Ensifer sp. PDNC004: one gene and its partner. The protein of the gene in region 2 binds, or shares a complex with, the protein of the main gene of each other region. Links are inferred from orthologs where the notes say so. Each region holds a gene or a part of one and is shown on either strand. Other genes may lie near its edges.

What was found.
Region 1: the proteins of JVX98_RS30900 (region 2) and trxA are in contact, whole or in part, in an NMR structure (PDB 2IPA), measured with the Bacillus subtilis proteins. The link is inferred for Ensifer sp. PDNC004 from one-to-one orthologs.

Annotation. Positions count from the first base shown.
Region 1 is NZ_CP070353.1:2,892,342-2,895,019, reverse strand. It holds trxA (thioredoxin), read right to left. Parts: upstream 1,663-2,678; coding sequence 1,339-1,662; downstream 1-1,338. Other genes in the region: addA (double-strand break repair helicase AddA), read right to left, coding at 1,749-2,678; JVX98_RS22370 (folylpolyglutamate synthase/dihydrofolate synthase family protein), read left to right, coding at 1-1,245. UniProt on the Bacillus subtilis protein: Participates in various redox reactions through the reversible oxidation of its active center dithiol to a disulfide and catalyzes dithiol-disulfide exchange reactions.
Region 2 is NZ_CP070354.1:557,585-574,393, reverse strand. Bases 13,969-16,809 are described here. They hold JVX98_RS30900 (arsenate reductase ArsC), read right to left. Parts: upstream 15,733-16,809; coding sequence 15,205-15,732; downstream 13,969-15,204. Other genes in these bases: JVX98_RS30890 (helix-turn-helix transcriptional regulator), read right to left, coding at 16,183-16,536; arsN2 (arsenic resistance N-acetyltransferase ArsN2), read right to left, coding at 15,749-16,186; arsB (ACR3 family arsenite efflux transporter), read right to left, coding at 14,147-15,205; arsC (arsenate reductase (glutaredoxin)), read right to left, coding at 13,969-14,144. Also shown: JVX98_RS30990 (MBL fold metallo-hydrolase), read left to right, coding at 1-430; JVX98_RS30985 (YeeE/YedE family protein), read left to right, coding at 436-867; JVX98_RS30980 (YeeE/YedE family protein), read left to right, coding at 864-1,316; JVX98_RS30975 (sulfite exporter TauE/SafE family protein), read left to right, coding at 1,331-2,122; JVX98_RS30970 (plastocyanin/azurin family copper-binding protein), read right to left, coding at 3,309-3,734; JVX98_RS30965 (heavy metal translocating P-type ATPase), read right to left, coding at 4,101-5,945; JVX98_RS30960 (HAMP domain-containing sensor histidine kinase), read right to left, coding at 5,949-7,319; JVX98_RS30955 (response regulator transcription factor), read right to left, coding at 7,316-7,984; JVX98_RS30950 (PepSY domain-containing protein), read right to left, coding at 7,984-8,289; JVX98_RS30945 (PepSY domain-containing protein), read left to right, coding at 8,456-8,731; JVX98_RS30940 (cytochrome b/b6 domain-containing protein), read left to right, coding at 8,728-9,291; JVX98_RS32780 (DUF982 domain-containing protein), read right to left, coding at 9,679-9,930; JVX98_RS30930 (GAF domain-containing protein), read right to left, coding at 10,387-11,007; arsenical resistance protein ArsH, read right to left, coding at 13,019-13,747; more of arsC, read right to left, coding at 13,722-13,968. UniProt on the Bacillus subtilis protein: Catalyzes the reduction of arsenate [As(V)] to arsenite [As(III)]. In vitro, can dephosphorylate para-nitrophenyl phosphate (pNPP).

The DNA of each region.
Region 1 (2,678 bases), on a different replicon or contig from region 2:
CTTCTCGCAGCTCTCGGCAATCCCCAGGACCGCCTGCCGCCGGTGATCCATGTCGCCGGTACCAACGGCAAAGGCTCGGCAACCGCGTTTTCTCGGGCGATCCTGGAAGCAGCCGGCCTCAGTGTTCACGTCCATACCTCGCCACATCTCGTCAACTGGCACGAGCGCTATCGCCTGGGCGTCAAGGGCGGCAAGGGGAAGCTCGTCAGCGATCCCGTTCTCGCCGATGCCGTGCGTCGCGTTGCTGAAGCCAATGGCGGCGAGAAGATCACCGTCTTCGAGATCCTGACCGCCGTTACCTTCGTGCTCTTTGCCGAGCATCCGGCCGATGTAGCGATCATCGAGGTCGGCCTTGGCGGTCGTTTCGATGCGACCAACGTCATTGCCCGTCCGGCCGTTTCGGTCGTCATGCCGATCTCGCTCGACCATCAGGCCTATCTCGGCGATCGGGTGGAGCTGATTGCCGCCGAAAAGGCAGGCATCATGAAGCGTGGTTGCCCTGTGGTGATCGGCCAGCAGGAGGAAGAGGCCGCCCGGGATGTGCTGGTCTCGACCGCCGAGCGCCTCGGCTGCCCGATGTTCGTCTACGGCCAGGATTTCATGGCGCATGAGGAGTTCGGTCGCCTCGTCTATCAGGACGAAGGCGGGCTCGCCGACCTGCCGCTGCCGAAGCTGCCGGGCCGCCACCAGTATGCCAATGCCGCAGCGGCGATCCGCGCGGTACGGGCCGCCGGTTTCGATGTGTCAGAAGCGGCGATCGAGCGTGGTCTTGCGGGCGTCGAATGGCCCGGACGCCTGCAGCGGCTGACCAGCGGCAAACTCACGCATTACGGTCCGGTTGGCGCGGAAATCTGGGTCGATGGCGGCCACAATCCCGGTGCCGGCCAGGTGATCGCCGAGGCGATGGCAACCTTCGAGGAGCGCGAATCGCGACCCTTGTTCCTGATCATCGGCATGATCAACACCAAGGAGCCGATCGGCTACTTCCGCGCCTTCCTTGATCTCGCTGAACAGGTCTTCACCGTTCCGATCCGCGGCTCCGATGCTGGGCTTGATCCGGTGGCGCTTGCCAGCGACGCCGCATCGGTCGGCTTCGAGGCGTCCGCGGTCTCGTCCGTCGCCGAGGCGCTGACGATCATCTCCAATCTGGTCGACGAAGACCCGGCGCCGCCGCGCATCCTGATCGGCGGCTCGCTCTATCTGGTGGGCGACGTGCTTGCCGACAACGGCACGCCGCCGAAGTGATCAAGGTCTGGCTCAGCCAGCCCGTTTCCGGATTGAAGACAAGAAAAAAGCCCGGCATGCCGGGCTTTTAATATTCTCAGCGGTGAATCCGCCTTATGCGACCGCCGTGGAGATCCACGAGGACAGAGCCGTCTTCGGAGCGGCGCCAACCTTGATGTCGGCCACTTCGCCGGCCTTGAACATGGCGAGCGTCGGGATCGAGCGAACGCCGTACTGGGCGGCCAGTTCCGGGTTTTCGTCGATGTTGAGCTTGGCAACCTTGACCTTGCCGGCGAGTTCGTTCGAGATTTCCTCGAGGCTCGGCGCGATCATCTTGCACGGGCCGCACCATTCAGCCCAGAAATCGACAACCACCGGCTCGGCGGAGTTCAGCACTTCCTGCTGAAAATTGGACGTATCGACCTTTACAGTAGCCATAGGCTGCTCCTTGCGTTCGGAATGTCAGTATCCAGATGTTGTGTCTCATGTGAGAAGGCACCGCTGGATTTTCAATATCGGGTATCTCACTTTGTCGCGAGGTCTTCAAGGCTCCTGTCGAGCGCTTGATCGGGAACGACGTGGATTGCCGGCCCCTCGGTGAAGATCAGCACGCATCGAAACGCATGCGCCGGATAAAGCGGCTGCAGGAGCGCCCGGTAGATTGCAAGCTGCGCCGTATAGGCGAAGGGAATGTCGCCAGGCGATGGCGGCACCTGCCGATTGGTCTTGAAGTCGGCAATCGTCACGACGCCATCGCCGACGGCCAGCCGATCGATCCGGCCGGAAACCGCGTGCTCGCGCTTGCCGAGCGTCAGCGTGCCCATGACCGAAACCTCGGCCCGGCTGCTCGCCGAGAACACTGCGCCGAGATCCGGATGGGCGAGCACCGTTTCGATGCTGGCGATCAGTGCGGCGCGCTGTGCCGGCGGCCAGCTGGGCACGGATCGTTCGAGATAGCGTTCGGCCGCGGCCCGGCGATCGTCTCCCGCCATCGAGGGCAGAACCTGCAGCAGGCGGTGCAGGATGGCGCCCCGCAGCATCGAGAGATTTGCCGGCGCCTTTTCCGAGAAAAGAGCCGAGCCGACGAGCGCATCGCCGTCATCCTCGTCGACCGCAATGCCGACGCCGGAAGGGGTGAGCGGGCGCGGTAGCCGCTTTTGCGGCGGCAACGGCGTCGAAAGCGCCTTCGGCAGCGTGGTGGTGGGACGGCCGGAATCGGCCGAGCGTGCATCGCCGGAGGGTAGATCGCGCTCAAGCTGTTTGTCGCGCCAGGCATGGCCGGACCATTCCTCGCCGCCGGCATGGAAGCTGGTCGGGTAGCCGCGGCTGCTTTCATCTCCGGCAAGGCTCGCCTGCACCATGGCATGCCATGTATCGGCAACGGCCCGCTGGCCGCGATAACCGCAGACGATCAGGCGGTCGGCGGCGCGGGTCATGCCGACATAGAGCAGGCG
Region 2 (16,809 bases):
CACTCCCGCCTGTCTCGCCTACGTCATAGGCGACGCCGTGTTCCCAGGCGATACGCTTTTCATGCCCGACTATGGTACGGCACGCTGTGACTTCCCGGGCGGCGATGCGCGCCAGCTTTATCGATCGATCCAAAGACTGATGCATCTCCCGGACGAGGCTCGCATGCTCTTGTGTCACGACTACAAGGCACCGGGCCGCGAGCAATTTGCTTGGGAAACCACCGTTGGCGCGGAACGAACCGGTAATGTTCACGTTCGCGAGGGCGTTGATGAGGACGCATTTGTCAAAATGCGGACTGCGCGAGACGCGACACTTTCGATGCCCAACCTGATCCTGCCTTCAGTGCAGGTCAACATGCGCGCAGGCCGGCTGCCACCCGCAGAAGACAACGGCGTGCACTATCTTAAAATCCCCGTCAACAGGTTGTGACAGCGATGAGTGAGCTCAACTATCTTTGGCCATTAACCGGTGGCCTTCTAATCGGCCTGTCGGCGGGCCTTTACCTCCTGCTAAACGGCCGGATAGCCGGAGTTTCCGGTCTTACGGCCGCGGCAGCGGGCCTGACAAGTGGCGGGATCAACAAGTTGGGACTGGGCTTTCTCGCAGGCATCATCGCCGGCGCCTGGTTCACGTCCTTCCTTGTTCGAGAACCCCACGTCGCCATCACCTCCTCGCCTGCGTTGTTGATCGCCGCAGGACTGATCGTCGGTTATGGCACACGGCTCGGTTCCGGCTGCACGAGCGGTCACGGCGTTTGCGGCATCGCGCGTCTTTCGCGGCGTTCGCTCGCTGCAACAGCAATCTTCATGGCCGCTGCAGGCATTACCGTCTTCGTGACCCGCCATCTTCTAGGAGGTCAATTATGAGCGCTCGTATCCTGGCATCCATTCTTTGTGGCCTCCTCTTTGGGGCGGGGTTGGTGGTCTCCGACATGATCAACCCCGCACGTGTGCTGGCGTTCCTCGATGTCGCCGGCAACTGGGATCCGTCGCTGGCGTTTGTCATGGGAGGCGCCCTCATCCCCTCCGGCGCCGCCTACATCATCCGCGCTCGCCGCGCGGCGCCACTGCTCGACAGCCGCTTCCATGTGCCAGAAAATGCCTCTATCGACTGGAAGCTGGTGACTGGCGCGGCCCTTTTCGGGCTCGGCTGGGGGTTGGTGGGGCTCTGCCCCGGTCCGGCGATCGCCGCATTGTCGACCGGCCGATGGGAGACTGCAGTGTTCGTTGCAGCCATGATGGTCGGGATGTCGGCCTATCGCTTTTCGCTCGGCGGCGCATTGAAAACCAACTCTCCAGCGAGCACTAAAGCCTAGCCCACGAAGCATCCATGTATCTCGATCCTCTACAATATTTTCTTGGCGGGCTATCCGGCGTTTTGGTTGGCTTCGCCCTCGGCCTGTTTGGCGGCGGCGGTTCGATACTCGCCGTCCCGCTGATGGTCTATCTGGTCGGCGTGCCAAGCGCGCATCTGGCGATCGGTACCAGCGCGCTCGCGGTTGCCGCCAACGCCTTCGCGAACCTTATCGCTCACGCGCGCCTTGGCAATGTCAAATGGCGCTGTGCCGTCGTCTACAGTGCCGCCGGAGTCGCAGGGGCGTTCCTCGGTTCAACGCTCGGCAAGATGGTCAACGGCCAGCACTTGCTGATCCTGTTCGCCCTCGTGATGCTGGTGATCAGCGCGCTTATGCTGAAGCGGGGGGATGCCGAAGGCAATCCCCAAGCCCAATGCAATCCCGAGAATGCCGCTAAAGTCCTGGGTTTTGGCGGGATGACGGGCATTCTGTCAGGTTTCTTTGGAATTGGCGGCGGGTTCCTCATCGTCCCAGGGCTCATTGCGGCAACAGGCATGCCGATCATCAATGCTATCGGCTCCTCCCTCGTCGCCGTCACCGCACTTGGGCTGACGACGGCCCTGAACTACGCTTTTTCCGGCTATGTCGATTGGGCGCTGGCAGCGGCCTTTGTCCTCGGCGGCGTCGCAGGCGGTGCGCTTGGCGCATTCGTCGCAGCCCACCTTTCGGCGCGGAAAGGCGTGCTCAACAAATTGTTCGCTTCACTGATCCTCATAGTCGCAGGCTACATGATCTACAGGGGCGTGGGCCAATTCATCTCCGGGTGACGGCCTCTCGATGCGGTATCTACGAGCAGGCTCAAGCCTCGCGCAGCCCGCAGTAACGACCGCCCTTACGCTGACCTTCTGGTTGAGTCGGGCTCCAAACAGCCCTCGTTCCCATGACCGTCTACGGCCTGCTTGGTTCGTCCTGCGTTGTTGGCGCCAATTCCACTGCGACGCTAAACATTCTGACGGGCACCGCAAACAGCGGGGTTGTTACCGATGGAAACCCGGCGCGGCTGCTGACAGCAACTGCCACCCTGGCAACCCTCGTGGCTGCGCTGTTGTCGCTAGCGAAGCTTTCGGTTCCGTTTCTATCGCCAAATTCATCTCAAGCCCGGTTCTGACGGGTTTCAATGCCGGCATCGGACTGGTCATAATTCTCAGCCAGGCGCCGCAAGCTGTTTGGGCTTGGGTGATGCGCACACTTACGGCCAGTGACTGGCGCTAATTACGTTGGAACATTCAGAGGAGAGGTCTCGAATTCGCCTATTTATGCTGACAAATTCGCATAGTCCCGAGCGGGTGATTAACTTGTTTGGATCTGTGCCCCGCGATTTGTCAACTGCGCTTACTCACAGATCTATGTAGGATTGATGGAGGTATAAATGGTTCAAAGATATAGAGTGTTATTGGCGGCATTTGTTGTCTTTGTAGTTTCCGCTCCACCCCATTCGTCTTTTGCACAGGAGTGCGACGGAGACTATTACACGGGCATCGGTGCGAGCCAAAACCATAATAATTACAAGCGCCAATCCGGCAGCGCCTCTCTGCTCAAGCATCGGGTCAATCAGCAACAACCGAAACGAGCTATAGATGCGGCCGCGATTGAAAGCCGGGCGTCAAGTTAGTAAGCAATCGAGTTCGGCCGCTGAGGCTCTAGTAGGGGTCGCGATTGTCGCGACGGGCGGCTTTCAGTTGACCATAGCTACGCCCGATAAGGGCAAGACCGAATTTTCAGGCGGCGCTGGGCAGTAACCGGGTGCAGCAACTGCCCTCTCGGCTGGAGTGCGCCCCTGATGCCGCCCTTCTTGTCTCTGAGGTTGTGTTCTGCATGCCGGGCAGCAATACGTGTGGGACCGTGTCGGACGGGAGCCACTTGACGGGCGCGGAGAGCACGTGGCTCGCTTAGCCCCAAGGGATTCCCGCCCGCCGATAAGGAAAGGGTTTAAGTTGGCGGCTTGCGAACGCGCTATTCCGTCACCGTTAGCTTCGCATGCATGCCAGCTTCAAAGTGCCCCTTAATGTTGCAGAGCAGAACATATGACCCTGGCGTGAGCTTAGCCTTCAATTGACCATCGGCACCCGGCTTCAATTCCGACACTTCGCCAAGGCTCTCCAACTGTTTTTCGTCGACCCGATGCTTGCTCGTGACGACATCGATCTTCTGGTCGGCAGATTTCAGCTTGACCAGGACCATCTCGTGCTCTTCGGTTGCGGCGTCATTGTGAACCAGAAACGTTGTTTCACCGGCCTTTACGGTTGACTGGTCGAGCGTGAGCGTCATCGGACCGCCGCCCTCTCCGCCCTGAACGACTTTAACGGTCGTCGCCGCGAACACGGGCGACGCCATGCAAACAAAAGTAAGTACGGCCAATTTGCTTCGCGTAAACTGCATTCTTGGTTTCCTTTTACATATTTTGACGATTGAGCCACGCAGACGAGGACGCAATGACATCGAGCCTTTTCTGGGGCACAACCTGTCGATTGGCTGTCATAGTCCAGTAATGGCCCCCGTGGCCGGAAGTTGGCAAAACCGAACATTCATTCGAACCCGAGCGCTATCCGCAAACGGCCTCGCGAATTTACCGTCGGGCCAACCACTGAGCGTTGCGCGTACGCCAGGCGATGCGTTGGGTGTTCGACTCGCTCCCGTTTCCGCGCAACTCGCGGGCTACATGCAAATCGGCATACTGTTTGAATGTGTCGTCAAAAAATCGAACAACCATCAGCAGATGGAAACTCGCGCCAAATTGTGTGGTCGTCAGGCAATTGTCGGTGAAATCCTCAGCGCACGAAGTGCGTTCAAAATTACAGCGACGTCTATGGCCTCCTGGAGCAACGCGCCCTCAACAGGAAGTAGATAGCCAAACGCCGCCGCCACCATCGCGACGACCGAGAGACCGATACCAACCACGACGCTTTCAATCGCAATACGCCGTGATCGCCTGGCAATCTCGATACCGGTGAGAAGCCTGTCTATCCTGTCGACGAGAAGGACAACATCGGCCGCTTCCGCGGACGCTGCGGCTCCTCGAGCACCCATGGCAACCCCGACGTCGGCAGCGGCAAGCGCTGGCGCGTCGTTGACGCCATCGCCGACCATCATCACGGGGCCGTTCTTGCGCTCGCTCAAGACGGTCAGAACTTTCTGGTCCGGTGTCAAACCGGAGCGAACCGCATCGAGAGCCAACCCCTCACAAATTCGTTCGGCGACGGCAGCACGGTCGCCCGTTGCCAGGACTATGCGTTTCACGCCTTCCTGGCGCAAACCACTAAGGGTCGCCCCGACCTCGGTCCGCACGGGGTCAGCCATGACGATATATCCTGCTATCCTCTGGTCCACTGCCATGGCGACGAAAGCTGAACCGGCTTCCGTGTCCGGAATTTCCATCTGCACGGCTTCGGACTGCTTCCGAACAAAATCGTGCCCACCGACTGCCACCGCCCGGCCGTCGACATACCCTGTCACTCCGTCGCCAGCAAATTCTGTGACGTCTGCGGGCAAGACAAGGTCCAGTCCTCGTTTCAGAGCTGCCGTGACCAGAGCCTGTGCCATCGGATGTTTCGATACCTGGTCGATGGAGGCTGCAAGCCGCAGTATATCTTCTTCGCTGAACCCCGGCTGTGCGTGGATCAAGGCGATCTGGGGCCGTCCGTCGGTCAAGGTGCCCGTCTTATCCAGTACCAGCGTATGGATGCGGGCCATGCTCTCGAGCGGACGAGCACCCTTCACCAGCACGCCGAAATGCGCCGCACGCGATAATCCGGCCACAAGGGCAACCGGTACGGCAAGGATGAGCGGGCATGGCGTTGCCACCACCAGAACCGCAACCACCCTCACTGGATCTCCACTGTACCACCAGGCGGCGAAAGCAATCAGCAAGGTCACGACCAGAAAGCCAACTGACCACCGATCCGCCAGTCTCGACATCGGAGCCTTCGAACGTTGGGCGTCTTCTACCAGACGAACGATGCCGGCATAAGTACTGTCCTTCGCCTCGTGCTGTGCGATCATATCGAACGCATCGCCGGCATTCACCGATCCACTGAGGACCGTGGCGCCTTTGGTCAACGAAACAGGAAGCGATTCCCCCGTCAGCGCCGACATGTTGACGAAGGCGCTCCCCGACGAGATAGTACCATCGACAGGAACGACATCACCCTGGCGGATCAGCAACCGGTCGCCGCGCCGCACGGCATCCACGGAAAGCTCCTGGAGGCTTTCGCCGACGTAGCGCGTCGCGGTTCGAGGAACCCGCGAGAGCAGATCGTGCATCTCGCGGCGTGCCTTTCCCTCGGCGAAACTTTCGAGGAAGGCGCCGCCTGTGTACATAAGCGCGACAATGGTGGCCGCCAAAGTTTCGCCGAACGCGAGCGCGGCCGACATCGACAGCGCCGCAACGATGTCGAGGCCGAGTTCTCCTTGCCACAAGCTTCGCACTATCTCGACGAACAGGGCCGCCAGAACCGGAAGAGTGGCGATGGTCCACGCGAGCTGCGCGCCCTCCGTTCGACCCGTGAAATAGAACCCAAGTCCGACAACCAGGCCGCCGAATGCGAACAATAGCAGACTGGCTTTGAACCAATCTTCAGCCGAACGTATCATGCGTCAGGTCTCCACAGAGGAGGTTGCGTCCGGACAGATGATTTCCGCGTGGAATCCGCCTTCGAGACGATTCTCCAAAATCAGGCTCAGGCCATAGAGATTCGCGATTTCCGACACGATTGCCAGTCCCAGGCCCGAGCCGGGCTTTAGACGGTCAAGTCGAACTCTTCGACCAGGGAGTTCCGGCAGATGCTCGCTCGAAACACCCGGCCCATCGTCCTCGATCACCAGGCGACACTGGCCGCCACCGTATGCGGCAGTGACCAATACACAGCTATTGGCCCACTTGGACGCGTTCTCAAGAAGGTTGCCTGCGATTTCCCGGAAATCATGCGGGTCGATCGGTACCATGATGTCTTTTTCCAGCTCGGTCTCCCAACTCAGCCGCTCTCCCGCCTCGGTGTGTTGCAGCATCCGGATGATCTCGCCGACGATTTTCTGGACGTCGGCGTCACCGCTTCGTTGGTCCGGCGTGGGGCTGATCCGGGCGCGAGCAAGTTCGTGCTCGACATGAGAAAGCATGGTTTCCGCCAGATGGTCGAGTTCATCGGCGATTTCAATTTCACCCTTCTCCCGAAGCGTGAGAGCATTGTTCGCAAGCACGGTCAGAGGTGTCTTCAGCCCGTGTGCAAGGTCACTTGCCCTGCCCCTTGCCTTCTCGATCGCCCCGGCCTGGCTTTCCAGCAGCGCGTTCACCCGATCGACGAGCGGTTTGACTTCGCGCGGGTACGATCCTGTCAGACCGGTGGCCTTGCGATTACGGACGGCTTCCAGGTCCCGCCCGAGGCGGTCGAGAGGTCGCAATCCCACCCAAAGCTGACCTACGGACATAAGTACCAGCAGGATAGCAAGAATGCCGAGGTAGGGCAGGATATCGAGAGCGAACGCTGTGCGAGCGCGATCAACCTCGTCCGCATTGATCGCAACCGCAATACGGAGCGGTCTTTTGCCTTCAGGCGCGGCTAACAGCAAAGCACGCTCCTGGACGAGGACATCCTTTTCTTCAGGCCCCGGAAGGCGATACTGGTGCATGACGCCAACGGGATGCGGTTCGACCGGCAGTGGCAAGGCATAGTCGAAAAGCGAGGGTGAACGTAGCACATCCATCTTGGAGGGATCGTCGATTTGCCAGTAGAGCCCACCATAGGGGAGCAGGAAACGGTCGCTTTCGAGATTTGCGGAAACCTGTATTCGTCCATCGGCGGAGAAGCGGATAACAGCCGCAAGCCGGTTGATATGTCCCGTTAATTCATTCTGAATGCGGCTGCTGTAGCTATCGGCAAATATTTGGACCAGCGCCATCGATGCCGCCGCGAGACAGATCGACACCGCGATCAAAGACGCCAAGATGAAACGCCCGTGCAGCGACATCATGTCGTCTCGTCCGTCGCAATCTGATAACCGAAGCCTCGACGCGTCAAGATGGCGTCCCGCCCCAATTTCCTTCGCAGGCGTCCGATCAAAACCTCGACGGAATTGCTTTCCCGCTCGAAGTCCTGGGAATAAAGCTGTTCTGTTAGTTCGATCTGTGAAACCGCTCGGTGTCGATTCTGCATGAGGACCGAAAGGCACTTGTATTCAAGTGGGGTGACGTCGACAGGCAGGCCATCGACCAAAACTGTCCTTCGGCGCGTGTCGATGGAAATGGCGCCTGACGAGAGAACAGCGCTGGCCTGACCAGAGTATCGCCGAAGGACAGCGTTTAGCCTGGCCAAAAGCTCCGCGATGCGGAACGGCTTGCCAAGATAATCATCCGCACCCGCATTGATGCCTTCAACGCGCTCCTCCCAGTTACCGCGCGCGGTTAGGATGATAACGGGCATATCGCGGCCATTCGATCGCCATTTCTTGAGGATCGTAAGTCCGTCGACCTTGGGTAGGCCAAGATCCAGGATGACGGCCGCGAAATCGTCATGCTCGCCCGCAAACAGCACAGCTTCACCATCGGATTCGTGCACGACATTGAACCCGGCCCTCGTGAGATGGGTGACCACATCTCGGGCGATAAGCGCATCATCTTCGGCAAGCAACACGCGCATTATTCGTTCTCGATTTCGACGATCTTGCCCGCGGCAGCATCCACCTCGACTTCCGTGACCTGGCCGCCGCTTCTTAAGACCCGGAATTCGTAAACTAAGCGCTCGTCCTCACGGTCGACACTGACATTGATCAACTCGCCGGGTATTCGGCGCAGAACCAGCGCCTTTAGGACGCTGAGGGGCAGGATTTTTCCCTCACGCACCTGGCGCGCCAGTTCGTCGTTGGACGGCACCCCCGATTTTACGCCGGAAGGGCGATCGTCGTCGGCGCGCAGGGCCGGCGCCTGAAGTGACAGGCCCGCCACGAGCAACGCCAGGCTAAGATTGCGAAAAAGACACATCGTCGATCAATAGCATTACCGAGATGACAAGAAGCTGACAAATTCGCTCAGGTGATCGTCAGGTGGCCCCTCCTAGCTTGCGAACCGACCAGAAGAGCAGCACCGCTCCTGGCATGTAACGGAGACCCCCATGAAAAAGATCATTCTCGCCACTATCCTTGTAACGACGGGCCTGGTCGGCGCCGCCCGTGCCGAGGAAGGGCAAAACTGCACGCAAGCCGCTAAGGATAAATGGCTGAGCGAGGACGCAATCAAGGAGACGGCAAAAGCCTCTGGTATTGACGTGCGCCGGGTCAAGACCGAGGGCAGCTGCTACGAAGTCTATGGGATTGATACCAAGGGCAACAAGGTCGAGACACTATTCAACCCTGAAACTGGCGCACCGGTCGGCAACGAGAGCGAATGACCATGGACAGAACAGAACGCAAAACGGCGAGCATGGCCTCGCCGTCGCAGATTAAGGTCTGGGATCATTTGATCCGGGTGTTTCACTGGAGCCTAGTTGCGCTTTTCGCATTTTCTTATCTCACTGGCGACGAATGGAAGCAGGCCCATTTGCTGTCCGGGTACGCCATCATCGGGCTCCTGATCGTCCGGATCATCTGGGGCGTCATCGGCAGCCATCACGCACGCTTTTCAAGCTTCATCTACAGCCCGGCCACCACGCTGGGCTTCATCCGGGACAGCATCCGGATGCGCGCCAAGCGATACATTGGGCACAATCCTGCCGGCGGCGCGATGGTGATAGCCATGCTGGCCGCCATCTCCGGGATTGCGGCAACCGGATACATGATGACAACCAACACCTACTGGGGCGTGGGATGGGTGGAAGAGGTTCACGAGGTGCTCGTGAACATTACGCTTGCTCTCGTTGCCCTTCATATCGCAGGCGTCCTCTTCGCTAGCGTCGAGCATAAGGAGAACCTTGTCCTGGCGATGATCACGGGCCGCAAACGCGCTGACTGAAAAGAGCGTGGAGCCCACTACCGCCAAACGAGAAAGCGGCTCCACACCAAGCCTCCTGCTTTGGGAACGGGCTGGATACAGGATGAAGCCAGATGGAACTGTTCGGCGTTCTCCAGAGCCCAGATGGCGGAAATAAACGCAGATAACCCACTGATAGTCCCAACGGCAGGCAGCGCGACGCCGACCTCGTCGTGCGAGTTGATCTCGAGCTGGAGGCCGAACTCCACACACGTGTCGTTGCAGCCGTAACTGCGCAGCTTATCGCGTTCGCCGTCTTCGACAAGCGTTAGGAAAGTGATGTCCTGACCGGTGGCTTCTGCGAGAAGCCGGGCCGCCAGTTGGTGCTAAATCGGCGATGAAGAAGTATCCGCTGGCAGCGAAAACCCACTAGCTCGCGATCAATCTGTTAGGGGTCGATGGCCGCGAGGGGTAGATCAAGGAATCCCCAGGCGATTTTCTGCTAGCAGCAGGTGACCCGCTATCTACGATTAGGACGTTAGCCCTGCGGGCGGCCGCAAGGAACGCCAATCGGGCTTTTGACGGAGGGCATTTGCCTTCGATCGCCTCGGCGCAAAACGCGAGCGCCCGCTGAAATTCGCGTCCATGGGTCACCGGCCACTTTTCAGCCAGTAAGAACATGGCGCTCCGCGGGTCCTCGATCTCCATCGCACGGGACATACCGGGAAGTAGAACGACGAGGGCCTGGTCCCAAATCATATCGAGCATCTCATAACGTTTAGCCTAACCGGCCGATAAATGCTGGTCCGCAAAAATGGTTCCCTGTTCCGCGTTTAAATGTGCACATTATGGAGGCTGACGTGCTCGCCCCTGTTCCTAGACACCTCGTCGCGTGAGCTGGGCAAAGCGCCGAACCAAGTCAAGCCGCTGGACGGTAGAACTGGACTCGGCCGGTTGGCATCAATTGCAGCAGGTAGTCGAAGCCGCTGACGTTGGATTGACATCCTCTGGCAGGTTGGCCTATCGGGGCATCCCGTCGGTTCATGGCCGACAACACGATCGGGGCCTCGTCGCCCTTGACGACCACGACGCCCCGGTCCTCACCAGATGCATACCGGATCCTGTCGAGGTTCGAATTTACCGCCCCAGAATTCCCTCAAAGACGGCCGCGAACTGAGGGCGGTATGCTGAGATCAACAAACACTCGACTGACGAAAGCGCATGTGGATTGCGGTAGTGAAGTGAATAGACGCCAATACCCTTGCCGGCGGGGGACATGATCGGAATAGACGTGATCGAGCGAATGTCCCTGTCGCGTGCCCAGCCATGTAGATTAGGATAGTCATTGTCGTGCTCGAGATCCTCGATACAAACGGCTTTAAGGCCCTTTATCGCTGCTTCGCATGAGGTCCCATCGCCATCCCTGATATGCGCAAACTTGGTTGCGTACTGCCTGTCGAAGTTGCATTGAGCAAACAGGGCGAGCGAGCCATCCACGTCGTTCCAGATCTGGCAACTGCCAAAGTCCGCGCCATGGGCTGCCACGGCTCGATCAAGTATATCCTCTATTTGAGATACGAAGGATGGTCGGGCATCGAGCTCGGGCCATAATAGGCGCCAAAGCTGTTCGAGAAAGACGAGTTCTTCGCGTGACGCTGCCAGCATCGCTTCCAAAATTGTGCGCTCGCCTTCCGTTGGAACGGTACTTAGCTTTGCTTCGTACAGATGGATGTTTTGCCGAAGGATAAACCGTTGCATCGACAATTCCCCATAACCCTGTTGGTGAGCGATGCATCTGTGAGGAAGGCAGAGATTGCAACTCTTATTTACATCATCAAATGCTAAAGCGCGGAAATTGTGACGTCAACCAAGATAGGGTGAACAATTACTTCAACGAAGAAGAGTGAGTGGCATTGCGCACCGCCGTAGCCTGACCACTCAGGAGACAAGAGATTGCCGCCACCGTGACTGAAGGCGCGCCAAGAGAGGAACGATGATTCAGCGAGGAGGAGGAGTGGTGAACCTACTCTCTATTTGAACGTCTTCAGGGGCCACGCTGTTGAGGATCACGTCTCCTTTGCCTGATGTGAGATGCCTGGACAACCAAGAATTGGCCGTGATCGCCGTGGATGATCAGCGAAGGGCGGTCGATCTTTGAGCATTGCATTACGCAACTCTGCGAATATGAGGAATTGCTCCTATCCTCGAAACTGGACGCTCGTGTGGCGGACCCTATCTAACCCGTGGTCACAACGTCACCGTCAATAACAAGCGATTGGCCGGTCATCATCCGGCTGGCGGAAGAAGCAAGGAAAAGGCAGCCACCGACGATGTCCTGCGGTGCCAGTGTGTCCTTCAGACATTACCGGCCAAGATGCGTAGACAGCGCCTCGGGCGTCACCCATTGCTGTTTCTGCTTGTCATTCAGCACCCAACCCGGTGCCAGTGCGTTGACACGGATGCGGTCGGCCCCAAATTCCCGGGCAAGCGCGCGTGTCATGCCGTTGATACCCGCGTTCGCCGTCACATAGACGGGATAACCTGGGTTTCCCGACATATAGCTGATGGACGTGAAGTTGATGATGGATCCGCCGCCGATCGCCTGCATGCCCGGAATTACCGCCTGGCACGCGAAGAAATAGGCCTTCAGGTTGATGGCTATCGATCGTTCCCAGAAGGCTTCGTCGACTGCAAGCGTGTCATGCCGCTGATCATTGGCGGCATTGTTGATGAGAACCGCGATGGGGCCGTGGACGTCGGCGGCAGCCTGCAGCGCTCGCTGGCATTGACCGAAGCGCATGCAGATACAACCAAGAGGCAAGTCCGTAGTAGAGCAGCCCGGAAAGAACAATCATCGCAATGTCATGGATCGGAACGGTCGCAATGCCAGGCGCGGCGACCGCGTCCAGTGCAAGAGTGCAAATTATGACCATCCAACCAAGTGCGACGCTCTGTTGTATGGCGACCGTGACCAGCGGATTGGCTTTCAGATTGCGTGCTAAGACGGTGTAGATCGCACAGCACAACACTCCGGCCAAAATCAGAGCTGCCCCCAGACCCGTGGTCGAGGACGGTTCGCCCGTGAGGAGGCCGCTGACCAGAAAAACCCCGCTGGCGGCAAGAGCCACGAGACCGGCCAGTTGGCGATCAATTCGTTCCTTGAGAAATGCCCAGGCGAGGCCGAGAATGAGGATCGGTTCGAATGCCCAGAGCAATGTCGCGATGCTCGCACTGGTATTCGAGAGGCCGAACATGCTGAACGTATAGGCCCATCCCGGATTGAGAAGGCCGAGTAGCCCGATGGGTACGAACAAGCGTGCGGCAGGAATGTCCGGCCTTGCAAAAACCGCGGCCAGCCAAAGCGCGATTACGCTCGGTGTCAGTTGGAAGACGAGAATTGTGACAGGTGGAAACGACGAGAGGAGTGCCTTGCTGAGGATCGTACCAAGAGCCCAGCACAGGCACGCCCCGATCGCCACACGCGGCGACAGCGAGAGCATGGTTGTCTCCAAAAAAGGTCTAAACGAGGGTTGCGGAACGCCTCTGGCTAGGCGTCTTCGTCACACCGATCGTATGAAGGCCGTTTTTGGGGACGTTTGCTCATCTCACCTTGAATACCAGTGGTCGCTTAACTGAGTTGCACCTTGGCTTATACCACGCCAGGCTGCCTTCGAACAAATCGCTCTCGCGGAACACGTCGATGCCAGTATGCGGGCAAGGGACTGGCGTTCACCCGTCAAGAGCGAAGCCTGACGCCTTGCAGTTCAAATCAAATCGACCTCAACGACACCCGCTTTTCGAGTTCGGTCGCATGTTCCTTCCGCTCGCTGTAGCGATCCGTCAGATGAGCCGAGGCGCCTCGTGTCAGTAGCGTGAACTTCACCAGTTCCTCGCAGACGTCCACAACGCGGTCGTAGTAGGACGACGGTTTCATCCTGCCGTCGGCGTCGAACTCCTGGTAGGCCTTGGCGACCGACGACTGGTTCGGGATCGTGACCATCCGCATCCAGCGGCCAAGCACGCGCATCTGGTTCAGCGCGTTGAAGGACTGGCTGCCACCGGAAACTTCCATGATCGCCAGTGTCTTTCCCTGCGTCGGGCGGATCGATCCGAGCGACAGGGGAATCCAGTCGATCTGGGATTTCATGATCCCTGTCATTGCACCGTGGCGCTCGGGGCTAACCCACACCTGGCCCTCCGACCACTGGGAGAGGTCACGCAGCTCCTGCACTTTCGGATGGCTGGCCGGAGCCTCGTCGGGAAGCGGCAGCCCCCTCGGATCGAACATCCGCACCTCGCATCCCATGCGCTCGAGAAGACGTCTGGCTTCGTGCGCAAGAAAGCGGCTGTAGGACACCTCCCGGAGCGAGCCGTAGAGGATCAGGATGCGCGGCTTGTGCGTCGAGAACGCTGGACGCAACGCGTCGAGGTCCGGTTGGCGAAGATGCCGTTCCTGCAAGGCGGGGAAGGTCTCAGACAATGCGCTTGCCCTCCTGATCGAGGACCTGCTCGCCGTCTTCCTTGAAAAACGCGCCCTTGAAAGCATCCGGCAGGATGTCGAGCACGGCCTCGGAGGGTCGTGCAAGCCTGGTGCCGAGCGGCGTGACGACGAACGGACGGTTGATGAGGATCGGGTCCTTCAGCATGGCGTCGAGCAATTGGACGTCCGTCAACTTCGGATCATCGAGACCCAGCTCCGCGTAAGGCGTGCCCTTCTCGCGGATCGCCTGCCTCACGGTCAATCCTGAGTCAGAGATCATCTTTGCAAGCGCGTCGCGCGACGGCGGCGTCTTGAGATATTCGATGACACCAGGTTCGATCCCGGCGGCGCGGATCATCTCCAGCGTGTTGCGGGACGTGCCGCAGGCGGGGTTGTGATAGATGGTTACGTCCATTGTCATGTCCTTTCAGGAATGGTGTTCCGGGAGACGGCGGGCGCGGCCTCGTACCAGCCCTTGCTGCGGTTCACGATCCAGACGACCGACAGCATCACCGGGACTTCGATGAGCACGCCGACGACGGTCGCCAGTGCTGCGCCGGACTGGAAGCCGAACAGGCTGATGGCGGCGGCGACCGCGAGTTCGAAGAAGTTGCTAGCCCCGATCAGCGCGGAAGGTCCGGCGACGCAATGGCGCTCGCCTGACATCCGGTTCAGGAGATAGGCCAGGCCTGAGTTGAAATAGACCTGGATCAGGATGGGGACGGCCAGCAGCGCGATGATCGTCGGTTGCGCGATGATCTGTTCGCCTTGGAAGCCGAAGAGGAGGACGAGTGTCGCCAGCAACGCGACAAGCGAAAGCGGCTGCAGCTTCGCCAGCATGGCGTCCAGCGCCTTCGTCGTGCCGTCGGCGGTCAGCCGCCCTCTCAGGACCTGGGCGATGATGACAGGGACGACGATATAGAGGACGACCGACAGGACGAGCGTGTCCCACGGTACGGTGATCGCCGACAGGCCGAGCAGCAATCCGACGATCGGTGCAAAGGCGACGACCATGATCGCATCGTTGAGTGCCACCTGGGACAGCGTGAACAGCGGCTCGCCGCGCGTCAGATTGCTCCAGACGAAGACCATCGCGGTACATGGCGCAGCCGCGAGGATGATCAGGCCTGCGATGTAGGAGTCTATCTGGTCAGCCGGCAGATAGGGGCGGAACAGCCAGCCGACGAACAGCCACCCGAGCAGCGCCATGGAGAACGGCTTGATGGCCCAATTGATGAAAAGGGTAACGCCGATGCCGCGCCAGTACGTGCTGACTTGCGCCAGCGAGCGGAAATCGATCTTGATGAGCATCGGGATGATCATCAGCCAGATCAGGATGGCAACAGGCAGGTTCACCTTGGCGATCTCCGCCGCGCCGATGACCTGGAAAACGGTAGGCATCAGATGGCCGAGGGCGACGCCGACGACGATGCAGAGGAAGACCCAGATGGTGAGATAGCGTTCAAACGTGGACATCAGGCCGTCTTCCGCTGATTTCCGGTCGAGCCTTCCATCGCACCGATCTGGCTGAGCTTCGCTTCGAGCGCCAGACGGTCGATCGACGCCAAAGGAAGACTGATGAAGGCCATGATGCGGTTTTTCAGGAAACGGGCCGCCGTCGCGAAGGCGCGTTGAATTTCGACCTCGGAACCGACAGCGGCCGCGGGGTCTTCGACACCCCAATGCGCTATCATCGGATGCCCGGTCCATACCGGGCAGGCCTCGCCATGCGCGCTATCACAGACGGTGAAGATGAAATCCATTTCGGGCGCGCCTGGTGCGGCAAAGACATCCCAGCTCTTCGACGAGAAGCCAGTCGCCGCATAGCCGAGTGCTTCGAGTTCTTTCAGGGCATGTGGATTGACTTCGCCCTTAGGCTGGCTGCCCGCGGAGAAGGCCCGGAAGCGCCCGCCGCCTTCCTTGTTGAGGATGGATTCGGCCAGAATAGAACGTGCGGAGTTGCCCGTGCACAAGAAGAGCACGTTGTAAGTCTTGTCGGTCATGGTTGTCTTCCGTTGGTTAGGTCGGAGGCCTATTGCGTTTCATGATCGTGGCCGATGCCGGACAGATGCCCGAAAGCTGACGGGTTGCGAGAACGGCAGGCGGCACATCGCCACGCTCGACGACGATGAAACCGAGCTTCTCGAAGAACGGAGCGGCGGTCGTCGTAGCCAGGAAGACTGCCGAACTTACATTGACAGCCTTCAGCGTTTCCCTGGTCAGCGTTTTTCCAAGCGCCTTGCCGCGGTGCTCGGGCAAGATGACTAGCGACCGCAGCACGTTGTCGCCGCATGCCTCCATACCAGCATAGCCAACCGTGCCGCCATCGGCGGAAACCGCTCTGAAAAACGAGCGCCCGGCGTCTTCGAGGTCTTCGGTTGGAAGACCTGAAGCCGACAGCGCCAGCTTGAGTTCCGGATCGCTTCCCGGGACTGGCTCCAACCTGATGCCGGTCATGGTGGCTTCACCTCTGGTGAACAGCAAGGCGTAAGTTCGGCGATCAGCGGCGCGCAGAGTTCAGTCGAGCCGCCGCAGCAGTCCTTCAACAGGAAGAGCGTTAGGTCGCGCAGTCCCTGAAGGTCAGCCCGATAAATGATCGAACGGCTCTGCCGTTCACTCGACACCAGGCCCGCACGCGACAGTGCCGCAAGGTGTGCCGACATGGTGTTCTGCGGAACCTCAAGAAGGCGCGCGAGTTCGCCGGCCGGTACGCCATCGGGTTCGTGCCGGACGAGAAGCCGGAATGTCTCGAGCCTGGTGGTCTGGGCAAGTGCGGCAAGGGCGGCGATTGCGGTTGAATTATCCATATATCCAGACTAATAGATATATTGAGATTGTCAATGGCTCGGCTGTTGGGTCTTAAATCAGTTATACTTGGTCGCCCACTCCATCTGGCTCCGAGCAGCGCACGTTGCTCCGCCAGATGTGGAGCGGCGTGCGCGAAACCCTCAGCCCGACGATCGCCGCTGTCGCCACCTTGCTGATCATTTTCTCCACCCTCTTCCTTGCCACCATCCAGTGGCTGCAGAAACGGGCCGATCAGCAGAAAATGCGCCAGGAGACTTAGACGCGAGATCTCT